Regions from separate parts of the Oceanobacillus timonensis genome, predicted to be linked through region 1. Evidence: predicted binding sites of a transcription regulator. Region 1 holds the regulator's gene; each other region holds the start of a gene.
What was found. Region 1 encodes LexA, which represses DNA repair genes until DNA is damaged. Its sites were predicted from a motif close to CGAACATATGTTCG; they were not measured.
Positions count from the first base shown of each region.

Region 1 (5,683 bases):
ATCTATCTTCGGAAGTTGTCAAAATAGCGTGCAAGAAACAACTTCTTTTGTCGAATACAAGAATAAAGAGAGCAATATTATCATTGCTCTCTTTATAGATATAATATATTCTTTTTTATTTTGTTACTTCTTCTACTAATTGAACAACGTTCTCTACGGTGAAACCATATTTTTCAATGATTAAATCGCCATTAGCAGAAGCACCGAAACGATCAATTGTTAGTGTCTTACCTTCCAGGCCGACATAACGATCCCATCCAAATGAGGAAGCCATTTCAATTCCTACTCTGGCAGTTACCTCTTTCGGAAGTACTTTGTTTTTATAAGCTTCATCTTGTGCTTCAAAACGATCCCACGAAGGCATACTTACAACTCGAGCATCAATATTTTTTGCTTTAAGCGCTTCTTGAGCTGCAACCGCCAAGTGAACTTCGGAACCGGTAGCTAGAAGAAGCGTATCCGGTGTTTCTTTTTCAGAATCACTTACAATATAAGCACCTTTTTTAACACCATCATATGCCAGCTCTGCTGTATGAGCCAGTGTTGGAATGTTTTGTCGGGTCAGCACAAGGGCTGTCGGCTGATTAGTTGACTCTAATGCTATTCTCCAGGCAGCTTGTACCTCATTGGCATCTGCTGGGCGAATGAGAGATAAATGTGGCATAGCACGTAAAGCAGCCAATTGTTCAATTGGTTCATGAGTCGGGCCATCTTCACCTACTGCAATCGAATCATGTGTGAACACATAAGTTACCGGTGCATTCATAATAGATGCAAGGCGAATGGAAGGACGTAAATAGTCACTGAATACAAAGAATGTTCCTCCAAAGATATTCAGTCCTCCGTGAAGCGCCATGCCATTTAACGCAGCCCCCATTGCGTGTTCGCGTACACCGAACCAGATATTACGTCCGCTATAATCTTCTTTTGTAAAGTCAGTTTCATCATTGATTGTTGTTTTGTTAGATCCAGCCAGGTCCGCGCTGCCTCCAAAAAAGTTTGGAACAGTTTTTGCAACTGCATTTAATACTTCCCCGGAAGATGCACGTGTAGCCAGCTTAGATCCTTCCTCATAAACTGGTAAATGTTCGTCCCAGTTTTCTGGAAGTTCTCCTTTCAATGCCAGTTCAAAGTTTTTACCTAGCTCAGGATAAGCTTCTTTATAAGCTGCTACAAGTTGATTCCATGCAGCTTCTTTATCTGAACCGTCATCGACGATTTTTTCTTTGAAATCAGCATATACTTCTTCAGGTACATGGAATTCATCATACGTCCAATTATAATTTTCCTTGGTCAGCTTCACTTCATCTGCCCCAAGTGCAGCTCCGTGCGCAGCGCTGGATGCAGATTTATTTGGAGAGCCATAACCAATAACCGTTTTTACTTCAATTAGTGTAGGCTGATCTTTATTTTGCTGTGCTTCTTTAATTGCCTGACGGATAGACGCAAGATCATTACCATCTTCTACCCGTAATACTTGCCAGCCATATGCTTTAAAGCGTTGTTCTGTGTTATCGGAGAAGGAACGATCTAAATCACCGTCTAATGAAATATCGTTGGAATCATATAAAGCAATCAATTTGCCGAGCCCCATGTGTCCTGCCAGAGATGCTGATTCGTGGGAAATCCCTTCCATTAAATCTCCATCGCTTACAATCGCGTAGGTATAATGATCAACTACATTATATCCTTCTTTATTATAAGTTGCGCCAAGATGCGCTTCTGCCATTGCCATTCCAACGGACATCGCAATTCCTTGTCCTAATGGACCAGTTGTAGCTTCAACCCCGTCCGTATGATGCACTTCCGGATGCCCCGGTGTTTTAGAATCCCATTGACGGAAATTTTTCAAATCACCAATAGATACTTTATAGCCGGATAAATGCAGCAAGCTGTAAAGTAACATAGAACCGTGTCCAGCTGATAATACAAAGCGGTCCCGATTGAACCATTTTGAATTCTTAGGATTGTGATCCATAAAATCTGTCCAAAGCGTATAAGCCATTGGCGCTGCCCCCATCGGCAATCCTGGATGACCTGAACTTGCATTTTCAATCGCGTCAATAGCTAACGTGCGAATGGTATTAATCGATAATTGCTCAATTTGTTGTGTCATTATTTTTCTCCTTCCACTGCAAACATATTCTTTTCATATCTCTATTTTATAATGAAATCCAGAACGATACAAGCTAAGTCCATGTGGCTTACTAATGTTTCTTGTTACGTTCCTGATAATCACGAAGTTTTTTTGGCGTCACATCATTGCCTGCAGGGTCAACTACCGTCATCCCTTTTAAATGATTTTTGAAAGATCCCCGTACGTTTGCCAGATACTCTTCCCGAAGTTCTTTCTGTTCTTTTTTTTCTTCTTCTGTTAATCCTTCATTTTTCGATTTATTCGCTAATACATTTATTCTATCTATTTTATCTTTAGACAACATAACTTGTCCCTCCTTCTATAGTTAAGCGTTCAAAATGTTGTCAATACGTTGCAACAGGACAGGGAATCGAAACGGTTTTCGATGGGACGAGTAAGCATAGCAATGTTGTCAGGTTAGTATGACCGCTACAGAAAAACATAGTCCCAGTTCCAATCCTGAATAAAGAGCAGTTATTGTTCTGCTTCTCTATATTACGTCACTGTCAGTCATCATTCAAGGAATTGATATATTCCTGGTAACGCCGATGAATCGTTGCCTTCGACGCATGATAGCCGAGTCCTTCTAAAACCGTTGTAATTTCTTGAAATGTTAATTTATTTTGGCGTAACCGGACAATCTCTTTAATCGGAATTTCGGCACGCTCTCTCCCAGGGGATTGATTGATATGGTTTAAATTTTCTTGAGGGTTATATCCATTGGTTACAGCCCTGCGCATGCCCCGTTTTATTTTCATATTATGTAATTTGCGCTGATGTTCTTCTACTATACCAACAATATCCAACACCATCGAATCCGCCTCATTCAGTTCAAGTTCTCCTTCATGCGTTACTGTATAAATTGGTATCTGCATTTTTCGAAGTTGATGAAATAAAGCAATTTTTGTATTTCCTCTTCCCAGTCTTGTTTCATCCTGAATACAAAGACAATCAGCTTCTTGACGGGAAAAATAATCAAGAAGCTTAAATATACCATCTCTGTCGATATCATAACTGCTGGCTTTTTCCTGTATGCAATCTATGACAGTGAAATTTAATTTTTCAGCAAGGACTGTTAATTCTTCATATTGTCTTTGAAGCGATGTTTCCTGTGTTTTTTTATCCGTACTTACCCGGCAATAAATAATCGTTCTCAATGTCCTATCCTCCAATGGCAAACCGTTCTTGTCCACTTCCCGGGTTGTCCTTTTTTACCATTTATTTTCCTTCATTATAAATTCTATTAATACGTTATAAAATAAGCAAGGAAATAAGTTATCCTGTTCCAAAACCTAAACAGTCGTAACCATCATTACATATAAAAAAAGTAAAGCAATAATAAAAGCTACAATATAAAACGCGTCAGACTTCATTAGTTTTTCAAACATTTTAAAACTCCCCTTCAGTTATTTTATAAATTCACGGAACAGCTGTTCTAAAAATAGTATATAAAGAACAACTGTTCTTGTCAACACTTTTTAGAACGTTTGTTTGTAAAAGATAAAATTACATGCTATACTGTAAATAACAAATACCTATGCCAGAGGGGAGAAAATCATGACAAAACTTTCAAAAAGACAGCAAATGATTTTTAACTTTATTAAAGAAGAAGTAGAACAGAAAGGCTATCCGCCTTCTGTCCGGGAAATTGCAGTAGCTGTCGGTTTAGCTTCAAGCTCTACTGTTCATGGTCATTTAGAAAGATTAGAAAACAAAGGATTTATTCGTAGAGATCCAACCAAGCCCCGCGCAATTGAGGTTATATATGGTAATGAAAATGAAGCACCCAGAGATAAAGCCATTTATGTACCGGTAATTGGTAAAGTTACCGCAGGAATTCCTATTACTGCGATTGAAAATATTGAAGAATTTGTTCCCGTTCCCAGCTCTTCAGCCGGACCGGATGATAACCTGTTTGTACTAATTATTGAAGGAGAAAGTATGATTGAGGCAGGCATTCTGGATAATGATATGGTTATCGTTAAACAGCAAAGTTCTGCTGATAATGGCGATATTGTTGTGGCCATGACCGAGGAAGATGAAGCTACTGTGAAACGATTTTTTAAAGAAAAGAATCGATTCCGGCTGCAGCCTGAAAATCCGACAATGGAGCCTCTCTATTATGAAAATGTAACGATTCTTGGTAAAGTTATCGGCCTATATCGCCATATCCATTAATTGAAAAAGCTCCCAAACTGCTGTTCAAACAAGTGCTATTCCAATGAGGCCTATAGACAGCTATACAAATATTTCACGAATAAGAAGTTAACAGACATCCATTTAAAAGATGTCTGTTAACTTTTTAACATAAATCGCGCGTACGCTTCATATGTTTGTGTAAAAGACAAGCCTAAGGAGTGAATCGCCTTGACGGAAATCATTAAAAAAAGATGGATTTATATTCCGATAATCATCATTAGCTTTGTATTCGGTCTTGTTTATTTAACCAAAGTAGCTGACTATTTGACCCTCCCATTTCTATCAGTACTTTTGCTCATTCTTACTTTTCTGGAAGTCTATCCAGGCAAAAATTATTTTTCCCGGAAAAACATCATCAAAATGCTTGCTGCTCTTCTCATCGTTTCCCTTGCAGCATGGTACCAAATTACAGTTTTTATCCTTGGATAAATAACTTATTTTTCACATCTCCGTTTATTCCCTTCACTTGATTCGAAGCGATGCAGCTTCGTATTTATCTATAACAAAAGACACCTCTCTTTACTGGTAAATGTTACATGCCAATAAAGAAAAATGTCTTTTGATAAAAAGCGATTTATTTATAGCCCTAAAAAGAAGCTTATCGGCTTCTAAGCGCGGGCTTGCAAATACGATATAAGTAATGTAAATCCTATCACACATAGGGTTCAATACCCCACTAACTTACCTTATGTTCCAAACGTAATCTGTCAGCCACCATGGCAATGAATTCTGAGTTCGTCGGTTTTGCTTTGGAAATATTAATGGTGTAGCCGAATAAAGCAGAAATAGAATCAACATTTCCTCTGCTCCAAGCAACCTCAATTGCATGACGAATCGCTCTTTCAACACGAGAAGCAGTTGTACTGAACTTTTTGGCGATATCCGGGTAGAGTACTTTCGTAATGGACCCTAACAGTTCGATATCGTTATAAACCATCGTAATTGCTTCTCTTAAGTACATATATCCTTTAATATGCGCAGGTACGCCGATTTCATGAATAATATTTGTTATATTTGCTTCCAAATCTTGTTTCCTTTTATCATCTGTATTGGTTTTCGTTATATTCGTCACTCTTGGAGCAGTAAGTCCCCGTACCTGAAGGATTTGATCAGCCAGGTTCTGTATGTCAAATGGTTTCAGAATAAAATAAGAAGCCCCTAAATCAACAGCTTTCTTCATTACCTCTTCCTGGCCAAATGCTGTCAGCATAATAACATGCGGTTTTTTAGTTAAGTTCATTTTTTTAATTTCACTTAATACAGCTATACCATCCATATGCGGCATAATAATATCTAACACCAAGACATCTGGTGTCTTTTCCTCAATTAATGTGATACAATCCTTGC
Region 1 is NZ_LT800497.1:2,611,511-2,617,193, forward strand. It holds gene tkt (transketolase) at 116-2,116, opposite strand; gene B7E05_RS12750 (DUF896 domain-containing protein) at 2,208-2,441, opposite strand; gene B7E05_RS12755 (YneB family resolvase-like protein) at 2,644-3,294, opposite strand; gene lexA (transcriptional repressor LexA) at 3,695-4,315, shown strand; gene B7E05_RS12765 (hypothetical protein) at 4,505-4,765, shown strand; gene spo0A (sporulation transcription factor Spo0A) at 5,013-5,683, opposite strand, start outside.

Region 2 (5,683 bases), 1.4 Mb from region 1:
CCACATCTATATTTTTTAAATTATGTGCTCTGGCACCTTGAATGTTTATAGATTTGCTTGGCATAAAAACCTCATCCTTCCGCTTTAAGCTCCAAGAGAACATCTCTTAATTCCGCTGCTTTCTCGAAGTCTAGATTTTTGGCTGCTTGTTTCATTTCTTTATCCATATTTTCGATGACCTGCTGTCTGTCTTTCTTCGTCATCTTCTTCACTTGTTCCGCTTCCGATTCGTATGTTTCCGAAGCTTCGGCAGCAACCGTTGCCTGAATAACATCCCGGACTTCCTTCCGAATCGTTTGTGGCGTAATACCATGCTTTTCATTATATTCCTGCTGAACAGCACGACGGCGTTCTGTTTCATCCATCGCTTTTTGCATCGAATCGGTTATTTTATCGGCATACATAATAACTCTGCCTTGCTCATTACGTGCAGCACGGCCCATTGTCTGGATTAAAGAACGTTCTGAGCGCAAGAAGCCTTCTTTATCCGCATCCAAGATGGAAACCAGTGATACTTCCGGAATATCCAGTCCCTCCCGGAGAAGGTTAATTCCGACAAGTACATCATATTTTCCGACACGGAGATCACGGATTACTTCAATCCGCTCCAATGTTTTAATTTCCGAATGCAGGTAAGCAACTTTGATACCAATTTCTTTTAAATAATCGGTTAAGTCCTCTGACATTTTTTTCGTTAACGTCGTAATCAATACACGTTCATTACGTTCAGCCCGTTTATTAATTTCTCCAATTAAATCATCAATTTGTCCTTCGATCGGACGAACCTCTATCTCTGGGTCCAGTAAACCTGTCGGACGGATGATTTGCTCTGTCATTTCCGGAGAATGTTCTAATTCATATGGACCCGGTGTTGCGGAAACATAAACCAGCTGATTTGTCTTCCCTTCAAATTCTTCAAAGCGCAACGGCCGGTTATCCATCGCAGAAGGCAGTCGAAAACCGTGATCAACCAGAACTTGCTTCCGTGCCTGGTCTCCATTGTACATTCCGCGGATTTGCGGCAATGTCACATGGGATTCATCAATAATGACTAAAAAGTCATCTGGAAAGAAATCCAGCAAGGTATATGGCGTTGCTCCCGGCTCACGTAATGTTAATGGACGTGAATAGTTTTCAATTCCGGAACAAAAGCCCATCTCCCGCATCATTTCCAAATCATAATTTGTACGCTGCTCTAAACGTTGTGCTTCCAGCAGCTTCCCGGCATCATTTAATTCTTTCAGCCGTTCTTCCAATTCTTTTTCAATATTTTTAATCGCTATTTTCATCTTTTCTTCACGGGTAACAAAGTGGGATGCCGGAAAAATAGCTACATGCTCACGGTCACCGATAATTTCGCCGGTTAAAGCATCTACTTCGCGAATCCGGTCAATCTCATCTCCAAAAAATTCTACCCGAATACAGTGTTCTTCATGCGATGCAGGAATGATTTCTACGGAATCTCCGCGTACCCGGAATGTCCCGCGCTGAAAATTAATATCATTTCTTGCATATTGAATATCTACCAGCTCCCGCAACAGCTGGTCTCTTTCTTTTTCCATGCCAAGTCTTAAGGAAAGCACCTGGCTCTTATATTCTTCCGGATTTCCCAGACCGTAAATACAGGAAACACTAGATACAATTAAAACATCATTTCGTTCAAAAAGTGCGGACGTAGCCGAGTGACGCAACTTATCAATTTCATCATTGATACTTGCATCCTTTTCAATAAACGTATCTGTAGATGGTACATAGGCTTCCGGCTGATAGTAATCATAATAACTCACAAAATATTCTACCGCATTATTTGGGAAGAATTCTTTAAACTCACTATAAAGCTGGCCTGCCAGCGTTTTATTATGTGCAATCACAAGTGTCGGCCGGTTAATTTCTTTGACCACATTGGACATGGTAAATGTTTTCCCCGTTCCGGTAGCACCGAGCAATGTCTGGTGACGCTGGCCGGCAAGTACTTTTTCGACAATATCATTAATTGCAGCCGGTTGATCACCCGCCGGTTCATAAGCAGAAACTAATTCAAAATGATCATTCATCCTATTTCCTCCGTTCCTTGCAATAACTATTTTCTATTATACCCTTTTTACGAAAAACGAACAAGCATTCGATATTTTCTTTATATTTTTGATGCTATTTTTTAAAAATCCTCTACTTCCATTATAGCCTTTCTGTCAATCTTTCAATCCTTGATTATATTTTACAATAACGAAAAGAATGCTTGGATCGCGTATAACTGCTGTTCCAAGCATTCTTTTATTAAGATGCGTTATTCTTTCTTTCTCTTCTTGCTTTAAAGGGCTCTTCTGCAAACTGAAACCCTAAAGAATGATGTTCTCCTTCATAAAGGGAACACTGTACAAAGCGGACTTCTTCGTCCCGGTTCAATACTTCCATTTTAATATAAGCTCCGCTTCCCTGCAACGCTTCATAAAAAGTCTGAGGAGTTTGCACATTTCTTCCGCCAACCCGGTAAATAACTTCACCAATTTCTATTTCCAATCTGTCTGCAGGACTTCCCGGTAAAATACCGACAACCCGTAACCCTTTTGCATGCGGCTGGTAATACGGTCTGCGTAAACGGTCGCCTTCTCGATAACGATAATTCAAATATTCCTTTCCAATTATCGCCAGTATGATGGCAGCAAGAGAAAGATATGGAACAAATACGCCGCTGACAGCAATTAGTAAAATACCAATTGCTAAAAATGTATTTGCCTTAGCCAGTTTATAGATAGCTTCCTGGTGAAAATGCCCTTTGGCTTTATAGTTAAAGCCAATCAAGAAAGGAATAAGCACCAATCCCAAAGAAGATTCACCAATGGATAAATAAGGCCACCAGGGCGCAAAAGAAGTAATTGCCCCTTCCGGAACAAGCATCAGCAACGGTACAACCGTTAATCGCTTCAGCTGCTGTGCACCTACCCAGGCTCCGCGGTCACTCAATTGAATGCTTGGAAACACATCCTGTTTTTCTATCCGTTTAATCAATAATGACTCTACAAAAAGAAGTAACCCTGCCAGCACTGCTAACGCTGGAAGGCTCCGCCCATAAAGCAAGGAGTAGTCCAAAACATTTTGTATGTCCAATATATATGGTGCAAAAAATAAAAGAAGAAACGTCAGCCCCAATGTATAGCTGGGGGAAAGTAATGTAAAACGCGTACTGATACTTAAAATAACAAAACTAAGAGCTAATACGAGAAGGGTCTCATAAGAGAATACCATCCCGACACCAATCATAACAGCAGATATTAATATACCGCTGATTAATGAAACAAGCCAAGTCTGGTGCCATTCCATAAACTTGGGATATATTTTTATCCCGAAATCATACCGCTCGCGTTTAATACGAAAATAACTTGCCATCGTTAATATAAATAAAAACCAGTATAATGCCGGATTCAGAAAAAATTTGCCTATGCCTTTTGCCAATTCAATAAGCCATGATTCCACCAATACGCTTCACCTGCTTTGCAAATCCTATTTGTTAATGAAAATTTGTTCATCCATCACTGGATGATGAATGAACAAATCTCCTGTTTTATTGATAAAGTTCCTCTAAAGAACGTTCCAACTGTCTGTCGTCTTCCCCATCACGAATTTTTTCAACTACTTGTGTTTCAATTAAACCGCCTGTTTCTTCATCTACTTCTCCAGTTACTTCCAGATCATTATCTTCCTGGAACGCTTCTACAGCACTTTCTGTTTCTTCACTAAAGTAACCGTCCGTTCTTCCCGTATCGTATTCCAGTCCAGATAACATCTCTTGCATATTCGCGATTGCCTCGCTGGTATGGTCAAAAGTGAGCGCCTCGTCATCTGTTACTTGAATAGGAGTTGAATAATAGTAATCGTCCTGTTTTTGTTCGATGGTCGGCTCTACACCTTCCCCGTCAATCGAGTTACCATTAGGTGATAACCATCTAAATGTTGTCATTTTAATGGAGCTGTCATCCCCCAATGGAACAGCCTGTTGTACAGTGCCCTTTCCAAAGCTGGTTTCGCCGACAATGTCATAATCAAGCTCTTGCATAGCCACAGCGACAATTTCAGAAGCAGAGGCACTACCTTCATCAATCAGTACGCTGATAGGGTAATCCTTTTTCTCATCTAAATCAGATACATACTCTTCTGCATTGCCATCTGCATCCTCTATTTGCAGGTAAGGCATATCACTTGGAACAAATTGCTGCAGGATTTCTTCAGCAACATCCAGCAACCCACCAGGATTTCCGCGAACATCAATAACCAGTCCATCAATACCTTGATTTTCTAAATCCGTCAGCTGTTCTTCAAATTCTTCTCCTGTATGTTCTGAGAAGTTTGTGATTTGAATAACCCCGGTGTCATTTCCGCCTTCTGAATTCACTTCACTATATACCGTTTCAACCGGAATAGTATCGCGTTCAATCGTTACTTCAAATGGATCAGAAGTACCTGAACGCTGTATTTCTAAAACAACATCGGTTCCTTTTTCGCCGCGTATTTTTGCAACAGCCTCGTTCACATTTAACCCTTCCAGGCTTTCTCCGTCCACACTTAACACTTGGTCATTTGGACGCAGTCCTGCTTTTTCAGCCGGGGATTCTTTCATTGGAGACATAATGGTAATATATCCTTCCACCTCACTGACTTCTGCCCCGATGCCTTCAAAAGATGACTCAATCTGCTCATTAAATTGTTGCATCATTTCACTATCTAAGTAAGAAGTATGTGGATCGTCCAGTGTAGAAAGCATGCCTTCAATTGCACCTTCCACCAGTTCATTATCGTCAACATCTTCTATATAATTCGATTGAATCAATTCAAAGGTTTGTGAAATTTTATTCAAATCTGCCGGCAATTCCTCACCTGATTCATCACCGCTATTACTCAATGTGCCATTGTCTGAATCAGACATTTCTAAAGCAGAGTTGTCGCCCTGGTTCTGGGCTAGTTTAACTCCACCATAACCTCCTAACACACCGATAAGTAATGCACCAATTAATATCAGTATGATTTTAGTTTGATTAAGCTTCATTTCTACACCTCTTTATTTCTTCAAAAGTTTTTATCCACCTCTGAAGTTGAATGCATGTATGCAATCACAACAGGAACTTTATCTTTCTTATTCTTCTATTATACCTGCTTTCTTAATGGAAAACACGTCATTTTTTCTAATAAGAAAAGCATATCATGTTATGAAGGGAATGACTATGATTTAAACCAATATCATGAAGAAACCGTCTTCTGTATCGTGTCCGCTCTGTTGTCTATGTTATCACTTTATCCTGATAACAAGAAAACCGAACTATTTCAAATTCCAAATAAATGGCCATTTGAATAATAGTTCGGATTCCTGCTTTGCTAAACAACTGCTTTATTCTATTCGATATTGGTTAAATTAATTAATGTAACCTGCCGGGTTAACCGGGTTCTTATAACCGCCCGGGTGTACTTCAAAGTGGAGATGGACCCCCGTAGAGCCTCCTGTATTCCCCATAACTGCAATTTGATCACCTTGGCTTACCGTCTCCCCGTTAGAAACCTTAAAACTGCTTAAGTGTGCGTATAACGTTGTATATTCTTCTCCATTTATATCATGCGTAACCATGACGGTATTGCCATAACCACTCATTGTTCCAGCGAAAGCAACCACCCCGTCTGCTGCAGAGCGAATCACTTT
Region 2 is NZ_LT800497.1:1,224,052-1,229,734, reverse strand. It holds gene uvrA (excinuclease ABC subunit UvrA) at 1-64, opposite strand, end outside; gene uvrB (excinuclease ABC subunit UvrB) at 72-2,054, opposite strand; gene B7E05_RS05905 (PDZ domain-containing protein) at 2,275-3,471, opposite strand; gene B7E05_RS05900 (S41 family peptidase) at 3,560-5,038, opposite strand; gene B7E05_RS05895 (murein hydrolase activator EnvC family protein) at 5,402-5,683, opposite strand, start outside.
Region 2: the regulator LexA is predicted to act here: its motif matches at 2,112-2,125, upstream of uvrB (excinuclease ABC subunit UvrB).

Region 3 (5,683 bases), 150 kb from region 1:
GCACAGACTGGGTAGACGGCTACTATGCAAGAAAATATAATCTGGTAACCAATTTAGGGAAGTTTATGGATCCTTTAGCAGATAAACTGCTTGTGTCGGCTGCTTTGATTTTATTAGTAGAAATTGAACTTGCTCCGGCATGGGTTGTCATTATTATTATCAGCAGGGAGCTGGCAGTTACCGGATTAAGACTCGTGGCAGCTGGAGAAGGAACAGTTATGGCTGCCGGAAGTATGGGGAAATTGAAAACAGCAACACAAATGGTTGCCATTGCTTCTTTGTTGCTTCATAATTTTCCATTTTCTTATATAAGCTTTCCGTTTGGCACAATCATGTTATATATTTCTTTAGTATTCACCATTATTTCCGGAGTGGATTACTTTGTTAAAAACTGGCATATAATGAGGGATTCAAAATGACAAAAAATTATCAAGCAGAAATCGTTGCGGTAGGTACAGAATTATTATTAGGACAAATAGCAAATACAAATGCAGAGTGGCTGTCAGAGCAATTAGCTGCTTATGGCATTAATGTGTATAACCATACGGTGGTTGGAGATAACCTGGATCGTGTAGAGGAGGCTTTCCGTCTCGCGCAATCACGTTCAGATATTGTGATTGTCACCGGTGGATTAGGGCCGACAGAAGATGACATGACACGGGAAGGCTTTGTACAATTAACAGACCTTCCCCTGGTAGAAGATAAAATAACCATGGATAAAATAGAAAGTTACTACCAAGCGCGTAATCGTACGATGACACCGAATAATCGAAAGCAGGCCCGCGTTTTTGAAGGAGCCCGTGTGTTAAAAAATAACGCTGGCATGGCGCCGGGAATGTATGTGGATTATCAGGGTACACATTGGTTCTTTCTGCCGGGTGTTCCTCGGGAAATGAAGCAGATTTCTGTTGAGGAGCTGTTTCCATTTTTAGAAAGTCTGACCGGGAAGCAGCAGGTCATTCAATCCACGGTGTTGAAATTTATCGGGATTGGGGAATCAAATTTAGAGCATGAATTAACCGATATGATTCATGAACAAACAAATCCGACGATTGCTCCGCTTGCGCAAGATCAAGGTGTTGTTATCCGGGTTACAGCAAGTGCTTCATCCAAGGAAGAAGCTCAAAAGCTTGTTGCTGATAAGAAGCAGGAAATTTTAGCACGTGTTGGGGAGTATTGTTTTGGGGAAGATGAACAGACAATCGAAAACAAAGTGATTGAGCTATTAACAGAACAGAACAAAACAATTGGTGCTGCAGAAAGTCTAACGGGGGGACTGTTTTCTAGTAATCTCGTATCTGCCGCGGGAGCTTCGAATGTATTTGCTGGAAGCTTCATTACGTATCAGACAGCTGCGAAATCGTCTTTATTGGATTTATCAGCGGAATGGATTTCGAAATATGGTGTTGTGAGTAAGGAATGTGCAGAAGCGATGGCCGAACAAACTGCTTTGAAACTGCAGACGCCGATGGCTATTTCTTTTACGGGAGTGGCCGGACCTGATAAACAGGAGGGAAAACCCGTCGGACAAGTTTATATTGCTATTTGTGATGCGGGTGAAATCGTAGAATCAAACGCTATTCTTTTATCAGGAAATCGCAATAACATCCGTGAGAGAGCTGCTTTAAAAGGCTTTGAATTATTATATCACTATTTAAAAAAATAATTGGTAATGCATTTTAATGATTCAATGTTATCCCGGTGCATAAAATTGCTTTTTCAGAGTAATGGAGCATATAATTTTAAATTTTGAGCAGAAAATCCTCTCGAAAATACAAGAACATTTATTCGTCTTTTTACTTGTTAAATCTAAAAAATCATTGTATGATAGATACAGATAGATAAAGGAGGTAATTTTCGGTGAGTGATAAACAACAAGCTTTAGATACGGCTTTAAGACAAATAGAGAAGCAATTTGGTAAAGGTTCCATTATGAAAATGGGGGAGAATGAAATACCAAAGATTGCCACGATTCCAAGCGGTTCACTGGCTTTGGATGTTTCGCTCGGAATTGGCGGTTATCCAAGAGGAAGAGTAGTAGAGATATATGGTCCGGAATCTTCCGGTAAAACTACGGTCGCGCTTCATGCGATTGCAGAAGCTCAGAAGCAGGGCGGGCAGGCTGCTTTTATTGATGCCGAGCATGCACTTGACCCTGTTTATGCACGCGCACTTGGCGTGAATATAGATGAACTTTTATTATCACAGCCGGATACAGGAGAACAGGCTTTAGAGATTGCTGAAGCACTTGTACGAAGCGGTGCAGTAGATATTATTGTTGTCGATTCTGTGGCAGCACTTGTGCCAAAAGCAGAGATTGAAGGAGAGATGGGGGATTCCCATGTCGGCTTGCAGGCCAGATTAATGTCACAGGCGCTCCGTAAATTGTCAGGAGCTATCAATAAATCCAATACAACAGCTGTTTTCATCAACCAAATCCGTGAAAAAGTAGGCGTAATGTTCGGAAATCCGGAAACAACTCCTGGCGGCCGGGCTTTAAAATTCTATTCTTCTGTGCGCTTGGAAGTTCGCCGTGCTGAAACGCTTAAAGTCGGCAATGAGATGGTAGGAAACAAAGCCCGTATTAAGGTTGTAAAAAATAAAGTAGCACCTCCATTCAAACAGGCGGAAGTAGATATTATGTATGGTAAGGGTATTTCCAAAGAAGGGGAAGTCCTGGATGTCGGGACAGATTTGGATATTGTTCAAAAAAGCGGCGCCTGGTATTCTTATAATGGAGACCGCTTAGGTCAGGGAAGAGAGAATGCAAAACAATTCCTGAAAGAAAATATAGAAACATTTAAAGAAATCAATACAGCTATCCGCGACCATTATGAACTGGACAAAGAACCGGAACAAAATGAAGAAAAATCTCAAGAAGAACAGGAAAGCATGGATCTTTAATGTTTTAAAAACCATAGTCATTGCACTATGGTTTTTTACATATGGTTTCATCGCAGTGTAATTGGCTGGGACTGGGGAATGCGCTTACTCGCCCCGGCGAAGAGCATTTGTAAGCCTCCTGCTTCAAGGGGCCACGAACATATTCTTTTCATATTTAGTAGGGGATAAAGCGAAACTCCCACTGAAGGAAGTTTCGTTTTTTTAAAATAATTCATCTATTTAATTGAGAATTGTTATCATTTATTGTATACTGAATGATAGCAGAAACATTAATGGATGAGAGCAGCGGTATAATGTCAAGCACTGATTTTTAAAAACCTACTTCATTCGTGCCAATACAGCTAAAAAAGGCAATAGGAAACTAAACCCACCCTAATTTGTTTACATTTTATACCATATAAACAAATTAATAGGTGAAAGAAAAAGGGCGATAAAAATCTATTTATGATTTTGTGGCATCCCTCCTTCTGGATGATAAATTTGGTTGTTCTTCAGCAGATAAAAGATCAACCGCACAAGTTTTCGAGCTGTAAGCGCAAGGGCACGTTTGTTGGCAAATTCTTTTGGTTCTTCCCGCTTTTTCGCATAGTACTGGGCAAAAACAGGGTCATGCACCCGAACACTGTTTGCGGCCTCAAAGAGGTAGTACTTGAGATAGCGGTTCCCCGATTGAATCAGCCGGGTTCGATTGGCAGTAAAATCACCGGATTGCGACTGGTTCCAGGCAATTCCGCCGAATTTAGCCAGCTGCTGCTGTTTTTGGAATTGATGAATGTCTACTTCGGCCAGGATACCAGAAGCGAAAATCGGACCAATTCCCGGGACTGTATCCAGCGTTTGTGGGATGGTTTCTAAATGATCCATAATGGCTTTTTTCAAGACCTTTAATTCCTGCTGAATAGCGCGAATAACCCGGATACTGGATGCCATCGCTAAGTTGACCGAATCTGCCATGGAGTCAGATAGCCGATAAGAAGACCGTGCTGCCTTTTTTAAGGAACGGGCAACGGCTTCGGGATCATCGAATCGATTTTTTCCATGGTGCACCAAAAAGGTAATGAGCTCGTCCAATGAGATATCAACGAGTTCTTCAACGGAAGTAAACTCTTCCATGACGGCCATGGACGTTACGCCGAGCGTGTTTTGTTTAAACGGTCCAGCGATGGTATAGTCGCTGAACTTTAAATACAGGTTTGTCAGGAGAAAGTTGCTCTCCCGTGTTAAATCCTGCATCAAATGATATCGTGCACGTGTCAGTCGCTGTAGAGCCATTTGTGGCTCGCTCCACGTATAAGGATGCGGTAAATTACCTGCACGAAGTTTTGCGGCAATATACCAGGCATCCACCCGGTCGTTTTTGGGAGCATCGAGAAAATTCGCTTTTTTGAATTCTTTGATAAGGCTAGGATTCAATGCGTAAACCAATTTATCTGATACGCCAAAGTCCAGGTGCTGCTGCAAATAGATAGCCGTGTGCGTCGAATAGCTTCCGGTGTGTTCCAGACCGAATAAAACCTGTTCAAACCCATGTTTTTTGACGAGTTTGGAAATACGGTCTTTCAATTCTTGAATGCCGGGACGATTGTTGGTAATGGTAAATCGGCTCAGAGGCCGTTTCACTTCGTCCCGGGTTAAGCAACAGACGACGTTATGCTTACTGCTTACGTCAATTCCGACGAACAAGGGAGAAGTCATAGGAATCACCTCCTTTGGTTTATGATGATGTAGCGCCTACGATGCTGAGATGTCCCTGGGAAACCTATGAACGACAGCCTTGCGAGCTATTGGAATACACCGGGAGTCAGCAGTGCATGAGCCTCCTTCTGCTTTGCGGGAGGGCTAACTGACCGGGAAACAGTCAACGTGTAGGTCTATAACACAGGGCCAGGGCAACACTCTCTAATTGGAAGACACCCAAGTGTTAGCTTGGGGCAACAGGAGAAATCGGAACAATCCCTTGGTAGGAACGCTACCTATGGCTATTTTCCCAAAGACAGCTCAGCATCGTAAACACTTTTGTTTGAGGGCTACCGCACTGTCGCTTGCTTCTTTCTAATTCGCGGTATGCTTGCCAAGGCAAGCATACGCTCATTACGAAGCTGCGCCCTCCAACAATAAATAAAATGACTAACTATTATTATTTAATTTTCAAGGTACAAGTGATGCCTAAAATCTATTAATTATTAGGCTTAAACATAATATACAAGGAGAATGCATTATGAAAATATACTGGACTAAAATAAATAAGATTATTGAGGAAGCCCCTGAGGTGAAAACATACTTGCTCGACTGTCCGGAAGGCTTCACATGGGAAGAAGGTGCCCATACTCACTTTGCATTTGAAGGTTTCAATGCCGGAGATAAACCAAACCGCAGTCTGATTCGGCATATGTCCATTTCCACTTTGCCGCATGAAAATTCAATCGGTATCACAACCCGGATTAGAGAGCAGTGCTCGGAATTTAAATCTATTTTAAGAAATATGGAAGTCGGTCATGAAGTGGCTATATTTAAAACACATTCGAATGTGCCGCTTAAAAGAGAAGACAGAAATGTGTATCTGCTGTCCTCGGGAGTTGGCCTGGCAACGTTCAGACCACTTGTGCTTGAGTATTTGGAACGTACTGATAACGTCAATCAGATTCATTCACTGAACATTGATTCATCCAGAGATTTCTTATTTACGCCTATTTTTGAATCTGCACCTGATAAAAAGTTCACATCACAGTTTGTTGATAACCGTAAAGACTACTATGAAGAAGTGAAAAATTTTGCCGCA
Region 3 is NZ_LT800497.1:2,761,108-2,766,790, reverse strand. It holds gene pgsA (CDP-diacylglycerol--glycerol-3-phosphate 3-phosphatidyltransferase) at 1-419, shown strand, start outside; gene B7E05_RS13550 (competence/damage-inducible protein A) at 416-1,666, shown strand; gene recA (recombinase RecA) at 1,861-2,904, shown strand; gene B7E05_RS13540 (IS110 family RNA-guided transposase) at 3,343-4,599, opposite strand; gene B7E05_RS13535 (dihydropteridine reductase) at 5,123-5,683, shown strand, end outside.
Region 3: the regulator LexA is predicted to act here: its motif matches at 1,778-1,791, upstream of recA (recombinase RecA).